DNA from 3 places in the Streptomyces sp. NPDC053048 genome. Region 3 is predicted to be linked to each of the others. Evidence: riboswitches for the same ligand, from Rfam matches in the RefSeq annotation. Region 3 holds a riboswitch; each other region holds the start of a gene.
What was found. A riboswitch is a leader RNA that binds a small molecule or an ion and turns the genes downstream of it on or off. The one in region 3 is predicted to bind cyclic di-AMP.
Positions count from the first base shown of each region.

Region 1: it holds a riboswitch for cyclic di-AMP, as region 3 does, so the genes downstream of both, ACIG36_RS08770 (M23 family metallopeptidase) here and ACIG36_RS29785 (peptidoglycan DD-metalloendopeptidase family protein) in region 3, are expected to answer to the same signal.
Region 2: it holds a riboswitch for cyclic di-AMP, as region 3 does, so the genes downstream of both, ACIG36_RS12365 (C40 family peptidase) here and ACIG36_RS29785 (peptidoglycan DD-metalloendopeptidase family protein) in region 3, are expected to answer to the same signal.

Region 1 covers NZ_JBITZS010000003.1:100,468-106,280, forward strand. The annotation lists gene ACIG36_RS08760 (M16 family metallopeptidase) at 1-1,150, shown strand, start outside; gene ACIG36_RS08765 (M16 family metallopeptidase) at 1,195-2,562, shown strand; cyclic di-AMP (ydaO/yuaA leader) riboswitch at 2,796-2,950, shown strand; gene ACIG36_RS08770 (M23 family metallopeptidase) at 2,962-3,747, shown strand; gene ACIG36_RS08775 (GntR family transcriptional regulator) at 3,950-4,669, shown strand; gene ACIG36_RS08780 (HPr family phosphocarrier protein) at 4,903-5,184, opposite strand; gene ACIG36_RS08785 (GNAT family N-acetyltransferase) at 5,338-5,813, shown strand, end outside.
Region 2 covers NZ_JBITZS010000004.1:316,518-322,330, forward strand. The annotation lists gene ACIG36_RS12355 (spherulation-specific family 4 protein) at 1-392, shown strand, start outside; gene ACIG36_RS12360 (endo alpha-1,4 polygalactosaminidase) at 389-1,252, shown strand; cyclic di-AMP (ydaO/yuaA leader) riboswitch at 1,474-1,651, shown strand; gene ACIG36_RS12365 (C40 family peptidase) at 1,655-2,128, shown strand; gene ACIG36_RS12370 (NADP-dependent oxidoreductase) at 2,215-3,147, opposite strand; gene ACIG36_RS12375 (SRPBCC family protein) at 3,280-3,810, opposite strand; gene ACIG36_RS12380 (2OG-Fe dioxygenase family protein) at 3,876-4,634, opposite strand; gene ACIG36_RS12385 (DUF2334 domain-containing protein) at 4,751-5,530, shown strand; gene ACIG36_RS12390 (glycosyltransferase) at 5,527-5,813, shown strand, end outside.
Region 3 covers NZ_JBITZS010000012.1:203,174-208,986, reverse strand. The annotation lists gene ACIG36_RS29800 (hypothetical protein) at 1-310, shown strand, start outside; gene ACIG36_RS29795 (aldo/keto reductase) at 378-1,337, opposite strand; gene ACIG36_RS29790 (MFS transporter) at 1,367-2,842, opposite strand; gene ACIG36_RS29785 (peptidoglycan DD-metalloendopeptidase family protein) at 2,930-4,087, opposite strand; cyclic di-AMP (ydaO/yuaA leader) riboswitch at 4,099-4,237, opposite strand; gene ACIG36_RS29780 (PP2C family protein-serine/threonine phosphatase) at 4,377-5,537, opposite strand; gene ACIG36_RS29775 (DEAD/DEAH box helicase) at 5,778-5,813, opposite strand, start outside.

The DNA of each region.
Region 1 (5,813 bases), on a different contig from region 3:
CTCGGCCCAGGTCAAGGGCAACGGCCACTTCGAGCTGGTGCAGGGCGCCGGCGGTTCGCTCAACGGCACCACCAGCTTCGAGCGCACCAACTACTTCGAGACCATGCCCGCCCACCAGGTCGAGCTGGCCCTGTGGCTCGAGGCCGACCGGATGGGCTCGCTGCTGACCGCCCTCGACGACGAGTCGATGGAGAACCAGCGCGACGTCGTCAAGAACGAGCGCCGCCAGCGCTACGACAACGTGCCCTACGGCACCGCCTTCGAGAAGCTGACGGCGATGGCCTACCCCGACGGCCACCCCTACCACCACACCCCGATCGGCTCGATGGCCGACCTGGACGCCGCCTCCCTGGAGGACGCGCGCGCCTTCTTCCGCACGTACTACGCGCCCGGCAACGCCGTCCTCGCGGTCGTCGGCGACATCGACCCCGAGCAGACGCTCGCCTGGATCGAGAAGTACTTCGGCTCCATCCCCGCCCACGACGGCAAGCAGCCCCCGCGCGACGGCTCCCTGCCCGACACCATCGGCGGGGAGCTGCGCGAGGTCGTCCGCGAGGAGGTGCCCTCCCGCGCCCTGATGGCCGCCTACCGCCTGCCGAACGACGGCACCCGCGAGGCCGACGCCGCCGACCTGGCCCTGACCGTCCTCGGCGGCGGCGAGTCCTCCCGCCTGCACAACCGCCTGGTGCGCCACGACCGCTCCGCCGTCGCCGCCGGCTTCGGCCTGCTGCGCCTGGCCGGCGCGCCCTCCCTCGGCTGGCTGGACGTCAAGGCGTCCGGCGGCTTCGAGGTGGAGGCGATCGAGGCCGCCGTCGACGAGGAGCTCGCCCGCTTCGCCGTCGAGGGCCCCACCCCGCAGGAGATGGAGCGCGCCCAGGCCCAGCTCGAGCGCGAGTGGCTGGACCGGCTCGCCACCGTCAGCGGCCGGGCCGACGAGCTGTGCCGCTTCGCGGTGCTCTTCGGCGACCCGCAGCTGGCGCTGACCGCCGTGCAGCGGGTGCTGGACATCACCCCCGAGGAGGTGCAGGAGGTCGCCAAGGCCCGGCTGCACCCCGACAACCGCGCGGTGCTGGTGTACGAGCCGACCGCCCCGCAGACCGACGCTGACGCCGAAGCCGGCGAGAACCAGGAAGAGGAGACGGCTCAGTGAGCGACGCCGCTGCCGCGAGCACCACGCAGACCGCCGGCCCGTCGATGGTGTTCCACCCCCAGCCCAAGGCGGGACAGGCCACCCCCTGGGCCTTCCCGGCCCCCCTGCGCGACCGGCTGCCCAACGGGCTGACCGTGCTGCGCTGCCACCGCCCCGGCCAGCAGGTCGTCGCCGTCGAGATCTGCCTCGACGCGCCCCTGGACGCCGAGCCCGAGGGCCTCGACGGCGTGTCCACGATCATGGCCCGCGCCTTCTCCGAGGGCACCGACAAGCTCAGCGCCGAGGACTTCACCGCGGAGCTCGAGCGCTGCGGGGCCACCCTCGACGCCCACGCCGACCACCCGGGCGTGCGCCTCTCCCTGGAGGTCCCCGCCTCCCGGCTGGCCAAGGCCCTCGGCCTGCTGGCCGACGCCCTGCGCGCCCCGGCCTTCCCCGACAACGAGGTCGAGCGCCTGGTGGGCAACCGCCTGGACGAGATCCCGCACGAGCTCGCCAACCCCGCCCGCCGGGCGGCCATGGCGCTGTCCGCCGAGCTCTTCCCCGCCGGATCCCGGATGTCGCGGCCCCGCCAGGGCAGCCAGGAGACCGTCGAGCGCATCGACGCCGCCTCCGTGCGCGCCTTCTACGAGGCCCACGTCCGCCCGGCCACCGCCACGGCCGTGGTCGTCGGCGACTTCACCGGCATCGACCTCGACCAGGCCCTCGCCGAGTCCCTGGGCGCCTGGACCGGCGCTCCCGCCGAGCCCCGGCCCGTGCCGCCGGTCACCGCCGACGACGCCGGCCGCGTGGTGATCGTGGACCGCCCCGGCGCGGTCCAGACCCAGCTTCTGCTGGGCCGGGTGGGCCCCGACCGGCACGACAGCGTCTGGCCCGCCCAGGTGCTCGGCACCTACTGCCTCGGCGGCACCCTCACCTCCCGCCTGGACCGCGTCCTGCGCGAGGAGAAGGGCTACACCTACGGCGTCCGCTCCTTCGGCCAGGTGCTGCGCTCGGCCCCCGACGGCACCGGCACCGCCCTGCTGGCCATCAGCGGTTCCGTGGACACCGCCAACACCGGCCCGGCCCTCGAGGACCTGTGGGCGGTGCTGCGCACCCTCGCGGCCGAGGGGCTGACCGAGGCCGAGCGCGACGTCGCCGTGCAGAACCTGGTCGGCGTCGCGCCGCTGAAGTACGAGACGGCGGCCGCCGTCGCCGGCACGCTCGCCGACCAGGTCGAGCAGCACCTGCCGGACGACTTCCAGGCGCGGCTGTACGAACGCCTCGCGGAGACGGGCACCGTGGAGGCCACCGCGGCGGTCGTGAGCGCCTTCCCGGCCGACCGTCTGGTCGCCGTGCTCGTCGGCGACGCGTCCGAGATCACCGAGCCCGTCAAGGCGCTGGGCATCGGCGAGGTGACGGTCGTCCCGGCCTGACAGGGGCTCAATCCCCCTGGTCCGCCGCCGACCTGCGGCGGACATTGCGGGACAAGCGTGGCGCGTGGGCCCGGCGAGGCCCACGCGCCGCCTTTATGCCCGATTTCGCGCAGTGGTTGCATGTTGGTCGTGTGGCGTACGTCATAAAAGCCCGGTTCTGTTTGCCGTTCGAATCTGACGCCGATTAGCGTCAGGGCGGCAGTCCGTCAGATCGGAGCCGCAACCGCGGTCCCGGGCAGCCATCGCCGAGTTCCCGAGGCGCGAGCCGAGGGGAGCCGGGGACCCAAACGTCCCTGGGGTGAATCGGTTCCCTTTCACGAGGGAGCCGTAGGAGACCTTCCTGCTCCGAACCCGTCAGCTAACCCGGTAGGCGAGAAGGAAGGAAAGGATCGCCCAGCCATGGGTAAGCACCGTCGTCCGAGCCGAGCCGCACGCGTCAGCGCCAATGTGGCGGGCATAGCCACCCTGACCGCCGCCGGCGTGGTCGCCGGCGTCGCCGCTCCGGCCTTCGCCGCCGGGGACGACTCCCGCGGTCCCGAGGACACCGGACTGACCCAGGCCGTCGTCATCGGCGACGTCATGGCCGAGAACGTCGACGCCCAGGCCGAGACCCAGCGCAGCGCCGCCGACGAGGCCTCGGCCCGTCTGCAGGCCGAGGAGACCGCCAAGCAGAAGGCGGCCGAGGCCAAGGAGCGCCACGCGGAGGCCGAGCGCAAGCTCAAGGAGGAGCGCGAGGCCAAGGAGCGCGCGGCCCGCGACGAGGAGCGCAAGCGCCTCAACACCTTCGTGAGCCCCATCGACGGCTCCTACGTCTCCACCTCCTACAAGGCCTCCAGCGGCCTGTGGTCCTCCGGCAGCCACACCGGCATCGACATCCACGCCGCGACGGGCACCTCCGTCCAGGCCGTGGGCGCCGGCACCATCGTCGAGGCCGGCTGGGGCGGCGCGTACGGCAACAACGTCGTCATCAAGCACAACGACGGCACCTACACCCAGTACGCCCACCTGTCCTCGCTGGACGTCTCCGTCGGCCAGACGGTCGCCCCGGGCCAGCAGATCGGCCTGTCCGGCGCCACGGGCAACGTCACCGGCCCGCACCTGCACTTCGAGGCCCGCACGGGTGCCACCTACGGCTCCGACATCGACCCCGTCGCCTACCTGAGCGCGCACGGCGTCAACATGTGACACCCGCCGAGCGATCGGCGCGGCTTCCGTCAAGGCCCCGGCCCCCGGCCGGGGCCTTCGCGTTGGCCAAAAAATATCCATGATTCCCCGGCACCATCGGAAATCGCGGGGGATTGCAATAGAGTCGCTGAACGGATGTCAATCGACCGCGAATCGCGGAGGATTAAGCCTTAGGCGGAGGTACAGCCATGCGGGGCCGTACGTGAACGGCGGTGGTGAAGCGGCGCACGAGGGCCGCCGCATTTCCGCGCACGCCGTGTGCACGGCGATCCGCGACGACATCGTCTCGGGCGCTTTCCCGCCCGGCAGCCGGCTCATCGAAGAACTCCTCGCCCGCCGCTACGGGGTCTCCCGGGTGCCGGTGCGCGAGGCGCTGCGCACCCTCGCCTCCGAGGGGTTCGTCACCACCCGCCGGCACGCCGGGGCCTGTGTCGCCGAGCCCACCGAGCAGGAGGCGGCGGATCTCCTGGACGTCCGCGCCCTGCTCGAGCCGCTGGGCGCCGCCCGCGCCGCGCAACGGCGCGGCGAGGCGCATCTGAAGGTCCTGCGCGGCCTGGTCCGCCTCGGCCAGGAGCGGGCCCGTGCGGGCCGCACGGCCGAGCTGCGGCCGCTGGGCGAGTGGTTCGACGAGACCCTGGCCCAGGCCTCCGGCAGCCCCAGCCTGGCCGCCCTGCTCACCCAGCTGCGCCGCAAGATCGCCTGGGTCTACCTGGCCGAGCCGCCCGCCCGGCCGCTGGAGGCCTGGGAGGCCTGCGGGGCGCTCGTGGACGCGGTGGCCCGCGGTGACGCCGAGCGGGCCCGCGCGCTCGCCGCCGCGCGCGCCGAGCGGTGGCCCGGCGAATTCCGGCTGCGCCGCCCGCCCGCGCCCCAGCGGGTGCGCCCGCCGAAACAATCCGTAAACACGGCGGGCGCGCGTTCTTAACAACCCGCCGCTATTCATGGAGGAATAGCGGCCGGGAATTGGTGGCGGTCCCCGGCCCCGGCGCCGTACGCGGTGCGGCAGGCACGCGCCGCGTACGGCGTGCAAATAACGGACGTCGGCCCCGGGCATTGACGGCCGCCGGGTACGACAACGGGGCCGCGGTTGCGCCCGGTCGGCGCCGCGGCCCCGTCGCATGTCCGCCGCGCGGCGGCGGACCGGAGGGCTCCGGTGGATCAGACGGTCTCCGGGAGCTCCTCGAGCCCCTCGGCGACCAGCTTGGCCAGACGGTCGAGCGCGGCCTCGGCGCCCTCGGCCTCCGTGGCGAGCACGATCTCCTCGCCGCCCTGGGCGCCCAGGCCCAGCACGGCCAGCATGGAGGCGGCGTTGACGGGGTTGCCGTCCGCCTTCGCGATCGTCACGGGGACGCCGGCGGCGGTCGCCGCACGGACGAAGATCGACGCGGGCCGGGCGTGCAGGCCCTCGGCCCAGCCGACGTTTACGCGGCGCTCAACCATGGTGTTGCCCTTCAAGTCGATATTGGTTGTCTAGACCATTGTCGCACGGGGTGCGCGGTGCCCCGTGCGCCCGCCCGCGTCAGGGCCGTCCGGCCCTGCCCCCGGGGCCACTCGCCGCCTCCGGCTGTCGGTGCCCGGCCTTACGCTGGCCCCATGCACACGCCGCCACCGCACGCGTACCCGGCCCACTGGGAAGCCGATGTCGTACTGCGCGACGGCGGCACCGCGCGGATCCGCCCCATCACCCCCGACGACGCCCAGCGGCTGGTCAGCTTCTACGAGCAGGTCTCGGACGAGTCCAAGTACTACCGCTTCTTCGCGCCCTACCCGCGCCTGTCCGACCGGGACGTGCACCGCTTCACCCACCACGACTACGTCGACCGGGTGGGCCTGGCGGCCACCGTCGGCGGCGAGTTCATCGCCACCGTCCGCTACGACCGCATCGACAGCCACGGCATGCCGTCCTCCGCCCCGGCGGACGAGGCCGAGGTCGCCTTCCTGGTCCAGGACGCCCACCAGGGCCGCGGCGTCGCCTCCGCGCTCCTCGAGCACATCGCGGCCGTCGCCCGCGAGCGCTCCATCAGGCGCTTCGCCGCCGAGGTGCTGCCCGCCAACACCAAGATGATCAA
Region 2 (5,813 bases), on a different contig from region 3:
TCTTCCTCGACCAGGTCCCGGCGCACGCCGCGCTGCTGCCGCGCTACCGCAGGCTGGTGCTGACCGCCCGGGTGCTGGGCGCGCGGGAGGCCGTGCTCAACCCGGGGACGCACCCCGACCCGGGCTATGCGGCGCTTGCCGATCTGCTGGTGACCTTCGAGGGCACCTGGGAGGACTACCAGCGGGCCCGGGTGCCCGACTGGACCGCCGACCACCCGCCGGGCCGCTTCTGCCACCTGGTCCACGGGGTGCCCGAGGACCGCGCCGCGGTGGTGGCCCGTACCGCCGCCCGGCGGGGGGCGGGGGTGCACTGCGCGGTCCCGGGGACGGGCGCCAATCCCTGGCGGACCGCGCCCCCGGCCGTGGCCGGGGCGGCGGGGGGTGCCCGGTGACCGGGCGGCGGACCGGGGCCGCGCTGTCGGGCCTGCTGCTGCTCGTCCTCGCGGGATGTTCGTCCGCCTCGCCCCCGGACGACGGGCCGGAGCCCACCGCGGACAGCCCCAGGGACCTGCTGACGGCCGCGCCCGACGGCAGCGCGCCGCAGCCGTCCGGGCGCTGGCAGCCGAAGCCGGGCACGCGCTGGCAGTGGCAGCTCGGCGGGCGGGTGGACACCTCCGTGGACGTGCCCGTCTACGACATCGACGGGTTCGAGAACTCGGCCCGTACGGTGGCCGAGTTGCATGCCCGGGGCCGCAAGGTGATCTGCTACATCAACGCCGGGGCGTGGGAGAACTTCCGTCCCGACAAGGAGAAATTCCCCCGGTCGGTGCTCGGGAAGAACAACAAGGGATGGGACGGCGAGAAATGGCTGGACATCCGGCGCCTGGACGTCCTGCGGCCCATCATGGCGGCCCGTATCGACATGTGCCGGCAGAAGGGATTCGACGGGGTCGAACCCGACCTGACGGAGGGATTCCGCAACCGCACCGGCTTTCCGCTGACGGCACGGCACCAGCTGGCGTTCAACCGGATGCTGGCGGAACTCGCCCATGAGCGGGGCCTGGCCATCGGGCTGAAGAACGACCTCGAGCAGATCCCGCAGCTGGTGCGCGACTTCGACTTCGCGGTGAACGAGCAGTGCGCGCAGTACGAGGAGTGCGAGAAGCTGACGCCCTTCGTGAAACGGAACAAAGCGGTCTTCCATGTCGAATACGAACTGCCCCCGGGGGAGTTCTGCGCGACGGCCAAGCGGCTCGGCCTCAGTTCGATGAGGAAGAACCTGGAGCTGGACGCATGGCGGCGCCCCTGTTGAGGAGTGCTGCGGAGGACTTGATTCCATTGCTTCGACTGCCGCCTGCCACAAGGGTTTAGGCCCTGTTCGGCGGGGCCGGCGACGCCTCGGTTCCGGGTTTGCATCCGAAGTGAAGAAGTTCACAGATGACCGTTTGGGCACCGAATTTGAGCGATTGATGGTGCAGGATCTCTCACCGAACACAAGATCCCGTCACCGAGGCGGGCGACCCGGGCGGACGCCGAGTCCTGCCGCCGCACCGGGTGCGGATTCGAATTGATGGATCGGCAGGAGCGGGAGACCCAAGCGGTACGAACCACGAGGTCGGTGGTTCTAGGGGTGAAGCCACGCGAGTGGCCGGGCAACTTCGCAGTCCGAACCCGACAGGTCATCTTTCGCAGGCGGATGTCGAAGGGCTTAGGCATGTCTGCGTTGCCTCGAATACCCGCGCTCGCCAAGCGGGCCGGTACCGCGTCCGCCCTCACCGTCGCCACCCTGGCGGCGTCGGTGCTCGTTCCGGGCATGGCGGCCGACGCGTCGGCGGCCACCGTCGGCGAGAAGGCGATGAAGGTCGCGGCCTCCAAGAAGGGCTCCCCCTACCAGTACGGCGCCGCCGGCCCGAACCGGTTCGACTGCTCCGGCCTGACGCTCTACTCGTTCAAGAAGGTCGGCAAGACGCTCCCGCGCACCGCGCAGAGCCAGTACAACTCGACCCGGCACCTGTCGAGCGGTTCCCGCCAGGTCGGCGACCTGGTCTTCTTCCACTCGGGCAGCAACGTCTACCACGTGGGGATCTACGCGGGTAGCAACAAGATCTGGCACTCCCCCAAGCCGGGCGCCTCGGTCCGGCTGGAGAAGATCTGGACCAACAGCGTCTGGTACGGCCGCGTCAAGTAGGACGTGACACCGGTACCCCCGCTCCGCCCTGTGCCCGGCCACGCGACCGCGTGGCCGGGCACAGCCGGTTTCCGGCCCGGTCGTTCCTAGGCCACCGCGATGACGATCTTCCCCGTGAGGTGGCCGTGCTCGCTGGCGCGATGGGCCTCGGCGGCCTCGTCGAGCGGGTAGATCCGGTGGATGGGCAACTGGAGGATGCCGGCCTCGTGCAGGGCGAGGGCGGCGGTGAGGGCGGGAACGGTCTGTGACGTGGGGCCGCCGACGCTGAAGCGGGCCCCGTGCCGCCGGGCCCCCTCGGGGTCGGCGATGCTCACGACGCGCTCGGGGCCGCCGGTGAGTTCGACCGAGACCCCGACGGCGTCGCCCTTGCCGACGGCGTCCAGGGCGGCGTCCACCCCGCCGGGCGCCGCCTCGCGCACCCGGTCGGCCAGCCCCTCCCCGTAGGCCACCGGGATCGCGCCGAGCCCGCGCAGGTACTCGTGGTTGAACTCGCTGGCCGTCCCCACGACGCGGACGTCCCGGGCGCGGGCGAACTGCACGGCCAGGGTGCCCACTCCCCCGGCCGCGCCGTGGATCAGCAGGGTCTCGCCCTCGTTCAGGCTCAGCAGGTTCAGCGCGCGCCAGGCCGTCTCGGCGGCCACGGGCAGCGCGGCAGCCTCCTCCCACGGCAGGGACAGCGGCTTGACCATCAGCTCCTCGGCCTCGGCCAAGGCCTGCTCCGCATAGGCCCCGGTGGCCGTGCGGCCGAGGACCGCGTCGCCCGCCTGCACCCCCATCACCCCTTCGCCGACCGCCTCGACCAGGCCCGACGCCTCCACGCCGGGCACGTGCGGCAGGTCGACGGGGGCGGCAGCACCCATGGCACCACTGCGGATCCTGTGGTCGATCGGGTTGACGCCGGCGCAGCGCACGGCGAGCCGGACCTGTCCGGGCCCGGGGACCGGCAGGTCGATGTCGGCGAGGCGGAGCACATCGGCGGGGCCGTACGAGGTGAAGACGATGGCCTTGGTCTTGGTCATGGAATCACCTTCTCCGAAAATCAGGCTTTTCCATGTCAGATCCGTATCACCCCGCCCGTTTCCACTCGGATACCCTGCCGGCTCCCTGTCCGCCCGTGCCCGCCCTCCGTGCCCGCCGCACCGTGCGGCTCCTCAGGCGCGGCCTTCGGCGAGCTCCTTCACGCCCTGGAGATTGGCCCGGATCCCGGCGAGGAAGGCACCGAGCCGACGCTCCACTATCTGCTCCTCCTTCTCCGGCGCGCGCTCGATCGCGACGCTGACCCCGGACCGGCCAGGGCCCAGCCGCACGGACTGCCGCAGCAGGGTGCCGTCCCCCTCGGGCTGGAGTTCGAAGCGCCAGGTGGCCATCGGATGCGCCGGGTCGGCGGGGCCGCCGCCGAAGAGCCCTTCGGAGTCGGTGACGGCCCAGCCGAACACCCGCTCGGGCTCCAGGTCGACCACATAGGAGACGGTCCGCCAGTCGCCCATGAACTGACTGTGGTTGTGCCCGGCGAAGGCCGCCCCGAGTGCCGGGCCGGTGGCCCCGTCCAGCCATTCGACGCGCTGGAGCTCGGGGCTGAACCGGGTGGGCAACGCGATGTCCGCCACCAGTCTCCAGACCTCGGCCGGCGCCGCGCCGATGTGGATCTCGTCCTGCGTGCCGGGCCCGTCCGCGTACCGCATGCGCTTCTCCTTGGCTCTGTCGTCTTGGCTCTGTCGTCGACGCTCTCTGTTTCTTCCCTCAGTTCTCAAACACCGGAAGCACCCGATTCGTTGCCCGGGTCGAACGGGAAGAAGTCGACGAGCAGCATGTCCCGCAGGCCCGTCCGGGCGCCGGGCTCGGGCCGGATCGGCGAGACCCCGTGCAGCACGCGCCGGTCGTCGAGGACGATGGTCTCCAGGGGCGCCGTCAGCGAGGCGCGGTGGAGCGGTCGCATCCGGTCGTCGTACAGGCAGGACTCGGCGCCGCGCACCCGTTCGCGCCTGATCAGCACCTGCGCGACATAGCTGTGCCCGTCCCGGTGCACGCCCTCCGGGGCCGGATGCCCGTCGGTGTCCGTGGTGGCGGTGACCCTGATCTGGTGGACGCCACAGGCGTCGATGCCGGCGCGCGGGCCGGGCAGGCGCTCCCGGAGCGTGCGGACGACCGCGCGCAGCGCGGGCCCGTGGGCCACGGCGTCGTCCAGCGGAGCGAACATCCGCTCGACGCCGCCATTGACCTTGTTGACGGCCCGGTCCTGGAAGAACGGGACGTGCGGCAGCCGTTCGAGGCGGTCGCCGAGGATGCGGAACCTGCCGTAGCGGCGGAAGCGGTAGGGCCTGGCGGTGCCCAGGTGCGCGTCGGCGGGCAGGTCGTTCCAGGACTCGGTGAACCGTGTCACCAAGTCCTGGGGTATGCGTTCCAGCGCCGTGGCGAGCAGGGCCGGGCCGTAGTGCGCGTAGGGAGGTGGTACGCGCGAGGAGGTGTCGGACGTGTCGGCGGCAGCGCTCAGCGGCATCGCGGTCATGGAAGTTCCCCCGTATCACCCGTTCTTGGTGCCACCACGGTACCCGGCGCTCCTTCTCCCGAGCCTGTTCATCCGGCGTACACCGCATGTCCGCGCGGCGGGAGGAGGCTTGAGCGGTGAGAGCCGTCACAGCCGCCGAAGCGGTCCTCGTGGTCTCCGTGCACGACGTCGCGCCGTGGAGCTTCGACCGGTGCCGTCAGTGGCTGGACGAGCTGGACCGGCGCGGTGTCCCCGCGACGCTGCTGCTCGTCCCCGGCGCCTGGCGCGGGGTGCCGCTGCCCCAGGCCCCGGCCCTGGTGCGGTGGTTGCACGACGCGCGGGAGGGCGGGCACGAGCTCGCGCTGCACGGCTGGTCCCATCAGGCCGTGCCCGGCGGCCCGTTGGGGCGCCGCTGGGTGAACGCCGTGGTGGCGAGGGGCTGTGCCGAGTTCTGCGCGCTCGGCGAACGGGCCGCGCGCGAGCGGCTGGAGAAAGGGGTGTCCGCGCTCGCCTCCGTGGGCATCACGGCGCGCGGCTTCACCCCTCCCGGCTGGCTCGCCTCCCCCGGCACCGTGGCCGCCCTGCGCGGCCTGGGCTTCGACTACACGGCGAGCCACCTGGCGGTGCGGGACCTGCGTACCGGCGACCGGCACCGCGTTCCGGCCCTGTCCCACCGGCCGGGCGGCCTGGGCGAACGGGCGGGCGCCGCCCTCATGCGGGCGGCGGCCCGGCACCGGGCGGCCGCCGGCCGGCCGTTCCGCCTCGCGCTGCACCCCGCCGACCTGGACCGGCCCGGACTGCGCGCGTGCGCGCTGGCGGCCGTCGACGACGCGCTGGCGGCGGGGGCACGCCCGTGCACATACGCCGACCTGGTGCGCGCCCGCCGACGGCCGCCTGTCGAGAGGCGCGCGGCATGAGGATCGTGCAGCTCGCCAACTTCTACGGTCCCGTCTCCGGCGGCCTGCGCACGACGCTGGACGCGCTGGGCCGCGGGTACACCGCCGCCGGGCACGAGCGGGCGCTGATCGTGCCGGGCCCCCGGTACGCGTGCGTGCGTGACGCCGCCCAGGGTCTGCGGATCACGCTGCCGGGGCCGCGTGTGGGCGGCGGCTACCGGCTGCTGCTCTCGCCGGGCACGCTGCGCTCGCTGCTGACCCGGCTGGGGCCGGACTCGCTGGAGGTGTCGGACAAGCTGACGCT
Region 3 (5,813 bases):
GGCCGCAGAAGCACGCATTCCCACCGCCCTCGTCGCCGCCGGCGGGCTCGTCGGTGGGTACGGCGTCGCCCGGTGGACCAAGAAGCGGCCGCTGGGTGGGGTGGCGCTCGCCGTCGCCGGCGGGGTGGCCGCCAAGCAGTGGAATCAGCGTGCCGGGGCCTGCGCGGCCGCCGGGCTCAGTGGGCTGTACGTCGCCGCCTTCGCCGGGTCGCATCCGCTGGCCAAGAAGGTGGGCGCCTGGCCGTCCGTTCTCGGTGTCGCCGGGGCCGTCGCGCTCGCCTCCTGGGTTGTGGAGCGGCGCGCCTCCTAGGGCCTGTCGCCGCGGGGCAGACGGGAATGTGACGACAGGCCCTAGCAACGCCGCTCCACCGTCCGGCCTACGCCGACGCCTCCGTCAGCCTCGCCAGCTCCGCCTCCGTCAGCTTCAGGTCCGCCACCGCCAGCAGCGGCGGAAGCTGGTCCACCGTGCGGGCGCTGGCCAGCGGGGTGGCCACGGTCGGCTGGGCGGCCAGCCAGGCCAGGGCGACCGTGGCGAGCTCGGCGTCGTGGGCCGCCGCCACCTCGTCCAGGGCGGTGAGGACTCGCAGGCCTCGCTCCGATTCCAGGTGGACCGCGGCGCTGCCCGCCCGCGCGCTGTCCACCTTCGTCCCCGGGCGGTACTTGCCCGTCAGGAAGCCCGACGCCAGGGCGAAGTACGGGATGGCCGCCAGGCCGTGCGCCGCCGACACCTTCGCCAGTTCGCCCTCGTACGTGTCGCGCGAGACCAGGCTGTAGTGGGGTTGGATCGCCACGTACTTCGCCAGGCCGGCGGCATCCGAGTAGGTCAGGGACTTGTCCAGGCGATCCGCCGTGATGTTCGACGCGCCGATCTCCCTGACCTTGCCCTCCTCCACCAGCTCGTTCAGCGTCGTGATGATCTCCTCCACCGGCACCGACTCGTCGTCCACATGGGTGTAGTAGAGGTCGATGCAGTCCGTGCGCAGGCGGCGGAGCGAGGCCTCCACATCAGCCCTGATGACGTTTTTGGCCAGGCCGCGGTACGTCGGGACACCGTTGCCGACCTTCGTGGCCACCACTATCTCGTCGCGGTTGCCGCGGGCCGCCAGCCAGTTGCCGATGATGGTCTCGGACTCGCCGCCCTCGTTGCCCGGCACCCAGGCCGAGTAGACGTCCGCCGTGTCGATGAAGTTGCCGCCCGCCTCCGCGTACGCGTCGAGGACGGCGAAGGACTGCTTCTCGTCCGCCGTCCAGCCGAAGACGTTGCCGCCCAGGGCCAGGGGATGGACCAGGAGACTGCCGATCTTGCGATGAGTTCCAACCGGGTGAATGTCAGCCATGCGATGGTGCAACTCCCCTGCCGAATCTGTTATTCCGCAGGCGCCGGTGCCGGCAGGGGATCCGGAGGGTGGACGGACAGGGGGGTCGCGATGTCCTCGAGGGAGCGGCCTTCCGCTCGTACCGCCAGAAACGCCGCCACCACGCCGCCCATGCACATCAGCGCCGCGCCGATGCTGAACGCCAGGACCGTGTCACCCACCACGCCGCTCTGCGTGAGCGCGGCGAAGAGCAGCGGGCCGCTGATGCCGCCCGCCGCCGTGCCCACCGCGTAGAAGAAGGCGATGGCCATGGCCCGGGTCTCCATCGGGAAGATCTCGGAGACCGTGAGGTAGGCACTGCTCGCGCCCGCCGAGGCGAAGAAGAGCACGACGGCCCAGCAGGCGGTGAGGGTGACGGCGTTCAGCCGGCCCGAGCCGAAGAGCCAGGCCGTGCCGAAGAGCAGCACTCCGGCCAGCAGATAGGTCGAGGAGATCATGATGCGCCGGCCGACGGTGTCGAAGAGCTTGCCGAGGAGGAGCGGGCCGAGGAAATTGCCCACCGCTATGACGGCGAAGAAGTAGCCCGTGTGGGAGGTCGACACGCCGAAGAAGCGCGTGAGGATGGCGCCGAAGCCGAAGGTGATCGCGTTGTAGAGGAACGCCTGGCCGACGAAGAGGGCGAGCCCCAGGACGGCGCGGCGGCGGTAGTCGGAGAAGACCGTGCGCGCGATGTCGCGGAAGCCGAAGCTCTTGCGCTGCCGGATGGTGAGCCTGCCCTTGGGGGCCGGCAGCTTGATGCGCTTCTCGGCCATGACGCGCTTCTCGATCGAGGCCACCAGCTCTTCGGCTTCCTCGCCCCGGCCGTGGATGAACAGCCAGCGTGGACTTTCCGGCACCTGCCGCCGCACCAGCAGGATCACCAGTCCCAGGATCACGCCCAGGCCGAAGGTCAGCCGCCAGCCCACGTCCTTGGCGAAAATGCTCGTATCGAGCATCAGGATCGACAACAACGAACCCGCGATGGCGCCGAGCCAGAAGCTGCCGTTGATGATCAGGTCGACCCGGCCCCGGTAGACGGCCGGGATCAGCTCGTCGATGGCGGAGTTGATGGCCGCGTACTCGCCTCCGATGCCGAAGCCCGTCAGGAAACGGAAGGCGAAGAACCACCAGGAGTGGTACGAGACCGCGGTCAGCGCGGTCGCGCCCAGGTACACCGCCAGGGTGACCATGAAGAGTCTTTTACGGCCGAAGAGATCGGTCAGCCGGCCGAAGAAGAGCGCGCCGGAGCACGCTCCCGCCACATAGAGCGCCGCCGCCAGGCCCGTCACCCCGCCCGAGGTGATCGACAGGCCGCTGCCCTGCTCGGAGAGACGGCCGGCGATATTGCCGACGACCGTCACCTCCAGGCCGTCCAGCACCCACACCGTGCCGAGCCCGATCACCACCGTCCAGTGCCACCGGGACCAGGGGAGGCGGTCCAGGCGCGCGGGCACCGAGGTGGTGATCGTGGTCGCGGTCGTCGTCACACGATCTGATTTCCCGATCGGCGACAGAACATTCCCAATCAATCCCGACAAAACATCATTTGGATGCGGGGGCGGGGTCCCCCGCTGCTACGGCTGCAGGCCCCTGCCCCTCAGCCATGACAGCGGATCGACCGGCGAGCCCCCGCCCGGCCGCACCTCGAGGTGCAGATGAGGTCCGGTGACATTGCCCGTCGCGCCGACCCGCCCGATGACCGTGCCGGGGCCCACCTTCCCCGACGTCACGACCATCGACGACAGGTGGCAGTACCAGATCTCGGTGCCGTCGTTGAGCGTCAGCACGATCCGGTAGCCGTACGCGCCCGCCCACCCCGCCTGGGTGACCGTGCCGCCGCCCACCGCCTTGACCGGGGTGCCGGTCGGGGCGGCGAAGTCCTCGCCGGTGTGGTTCGCGGACCACATGTTGCCCGACTGACCGAAGCCGGCGGTGAGCGTGTACGAGCCCACGGGCAGCGTGTACGAACCGGTACGGGCGCCTCCGCCCGTGGAACGGTCCGCGCGGCGGTCGGACGAACGTTCGCCCCCGGAGTCGGCGCCGGAGCCGGAGTCCGAGCCGGAGGCGTTGTCCCCGGCGGACGCCGACCGCTCCTCGGGCCCGGCCTCCTGACCGTCGCCCTTCTCCGCCTGCTCGGCCTTCTTCGTCTCTTCCGCCTCGTGCGCCTCGGCCTTCTCCGCAGCCGCCTTGCGCTGCGACTCCGCGGCCGAGCGCTCCGCGCTCTCGCGCGCCGAGGCGTCCGCGGCGCTCTGCTGGTGCTCCGCTTGCTGCAGGATGCGGGCGCGCAGCGCCTCGCCCGCGTCGGCGGTGCTGTGGCCGGCGGCCGCGGTCGTCTGTACGCCACCGGCCCCGCCCGCACCACCAGCGCCATCCACACCACCGGCGCCGGTGGCGTCACTGTCCTTCTCTGCCTCACTCGCCAGGAGCGAGCCGACGCCCGGGATCTTCTGGGCCAGGTCCGGCACGGAGATTGCCGCCGCCGGACGGTCCTGGGCGCTCGCCATGCCGCCCGCGCCGACCGCCGCGATCACGCCGACGCCGAGCACGGCGCCGCTGCGGGCCATCGTGCCGCCGCGCTGCTTGACGACGCGGTGTCTGCCGCGGGCGGGAGGCGCCACCGACTCCTCGGAGGGGTTCCACTCGGCCCACGGCTCCTCGTCGCCGGCGGGGCGGTGGGGGACGTTCGTCGGGTCGTACGAACTGCCGTCCAGATCAGTCCTGTTGGACGCCACGGAGGCGCACTCCTTTCCTTCCGACTCGCCTACCGGGTTAGCTGACGGGTTCGGAGCAGGAAGGTCTCCTACGGACCGGTGTGCGGCCCGATTCACCCCAAAGGTTGATGGTTCCCCGGTTCCACCCACGGGATTCGGCGAAGGCACGCGGTGCCGCCTCTTGCGACGGTTGCAACGACCGCGCTGCGTTATCGAACGTTAATAGACATGGCGGCTGGAATCCAAGCCGAAAGCATGAATCCGTACGCCTCTTGGAGTGAGTTCGCGCTACATCGGACTTGACCGTTCGTCAGTCGTTATCCGGCTGAATGCGGACCGTACGCGCGGTCACCTGCGCGATCGGCTGGGTGACGGTGGCGACGGCGGTGGCCGGGCGGTGACGGCCGTCGACGCGCCGGATGGCGAGGAGGGCCATGTCGTCGTCCGACGGGCCGCCCGCGTGGCGGACGACGTCCGCGGTGAGGGCGTCCAGCAGCGTCTCCGGGTTCTTGAACTGCCTGCCGTGCAGGCGCCGCCGGGGGTCGTAGAAGGTGCCGCTCGCGTCCCGCGCCTCGGTCACCCCGTCGGTGAACAGCAGCAGGGTCGCGCCGGCCGGGAACTCCCACTCCTCCACCCGGTCCGGCCACGCGCCCAGCTCCCCCATGCCCAGCGGCAGCGCGGGCACGGCGGGGTGCGCCTCGCCGACGACGCCGTCCGGGTAGAGCAGGAGCGGCGGCGGGTGGCCGCGGTTGACCAGGCGCAGCGAGCCGGTGCCGGGCGAGACCTCGGCGAGCACGGCGGTGGTGAAGCCCTCGCTCTCCTCGAGGTTTGCCCGTCGTGCGCCCTCGCGCTGCAATGCGCGCTCCAGCCGCGCCGCAAGCCCCTCCAGCGTGCGCTCCTGCTCCGCCGCCTCCCGGAACGCGCCGACCACCACCGCGACCGCCTCGACGGCACCGAGTCCCTTGCCGCGGACGTCGCCGACGATGACGCGCACGCCGTGCGGGGTGTCCTGCACCGCGTACAGGTCGCCGCCGATCCGGGCGTCGGCCTGCGCCGCCACGTAGCGCGCGGCGACGCGCAGCCCGGCGATACGGGACGGGGGCGCGGGGAGCACGGCGCGCTGGGCCGCCTCCGCGATGCCGCGCACGGACGCCAGCCGGCGGTCGCCGCGGTGGACGACGTGGTTGATGCCGAGGGCGAGGGCGCCGACGGTCAGGACGGTCACGACCTCGGTCACGGACTCGCCCGTCTCGGGTGCCTGGTGGCCCACCGTGAGCCCGATCATGGCCGCCAGGGCCATGAGCGCGGTGACGAGCGTGCCGCGCGGGGAGAGAAGTGGTGCCGCGACGAGCGGGGCGGAGGCGAAGAAGGGGGCCGAGGAGTACTTCGGGGGCGTGAGCGTGTCGAAGAGGATGCCGGCGGCGATCAGAGCGACGGGCAGCCCGCGCGCCCGGACCGAGCGGCCCCGCACAGGGCGCTGCCCGAGCTGCTTGAGCTGTTCGACCTGCTTGAGCTGCTTGAGCCGCTTGAGCTGTTCGACCTCGAGCCCGTCGTGCCGCTTCCCCACCGTGTGCTCTCCTGACCGCCGGACGCCGTTACGCATTGCGTCTCACCCTTGCGGGTGTGGCGGAGGTGGGCGAACGGGGTTGCGCCGAACGAGGGGGGTGGGGGCGGGCCGTCGGCCCGCCCCCGTACTGCCTTCAGCCCGCGGTCAGCTCGCCGACGGGCGGCTGCCGCCGCTGCCGCC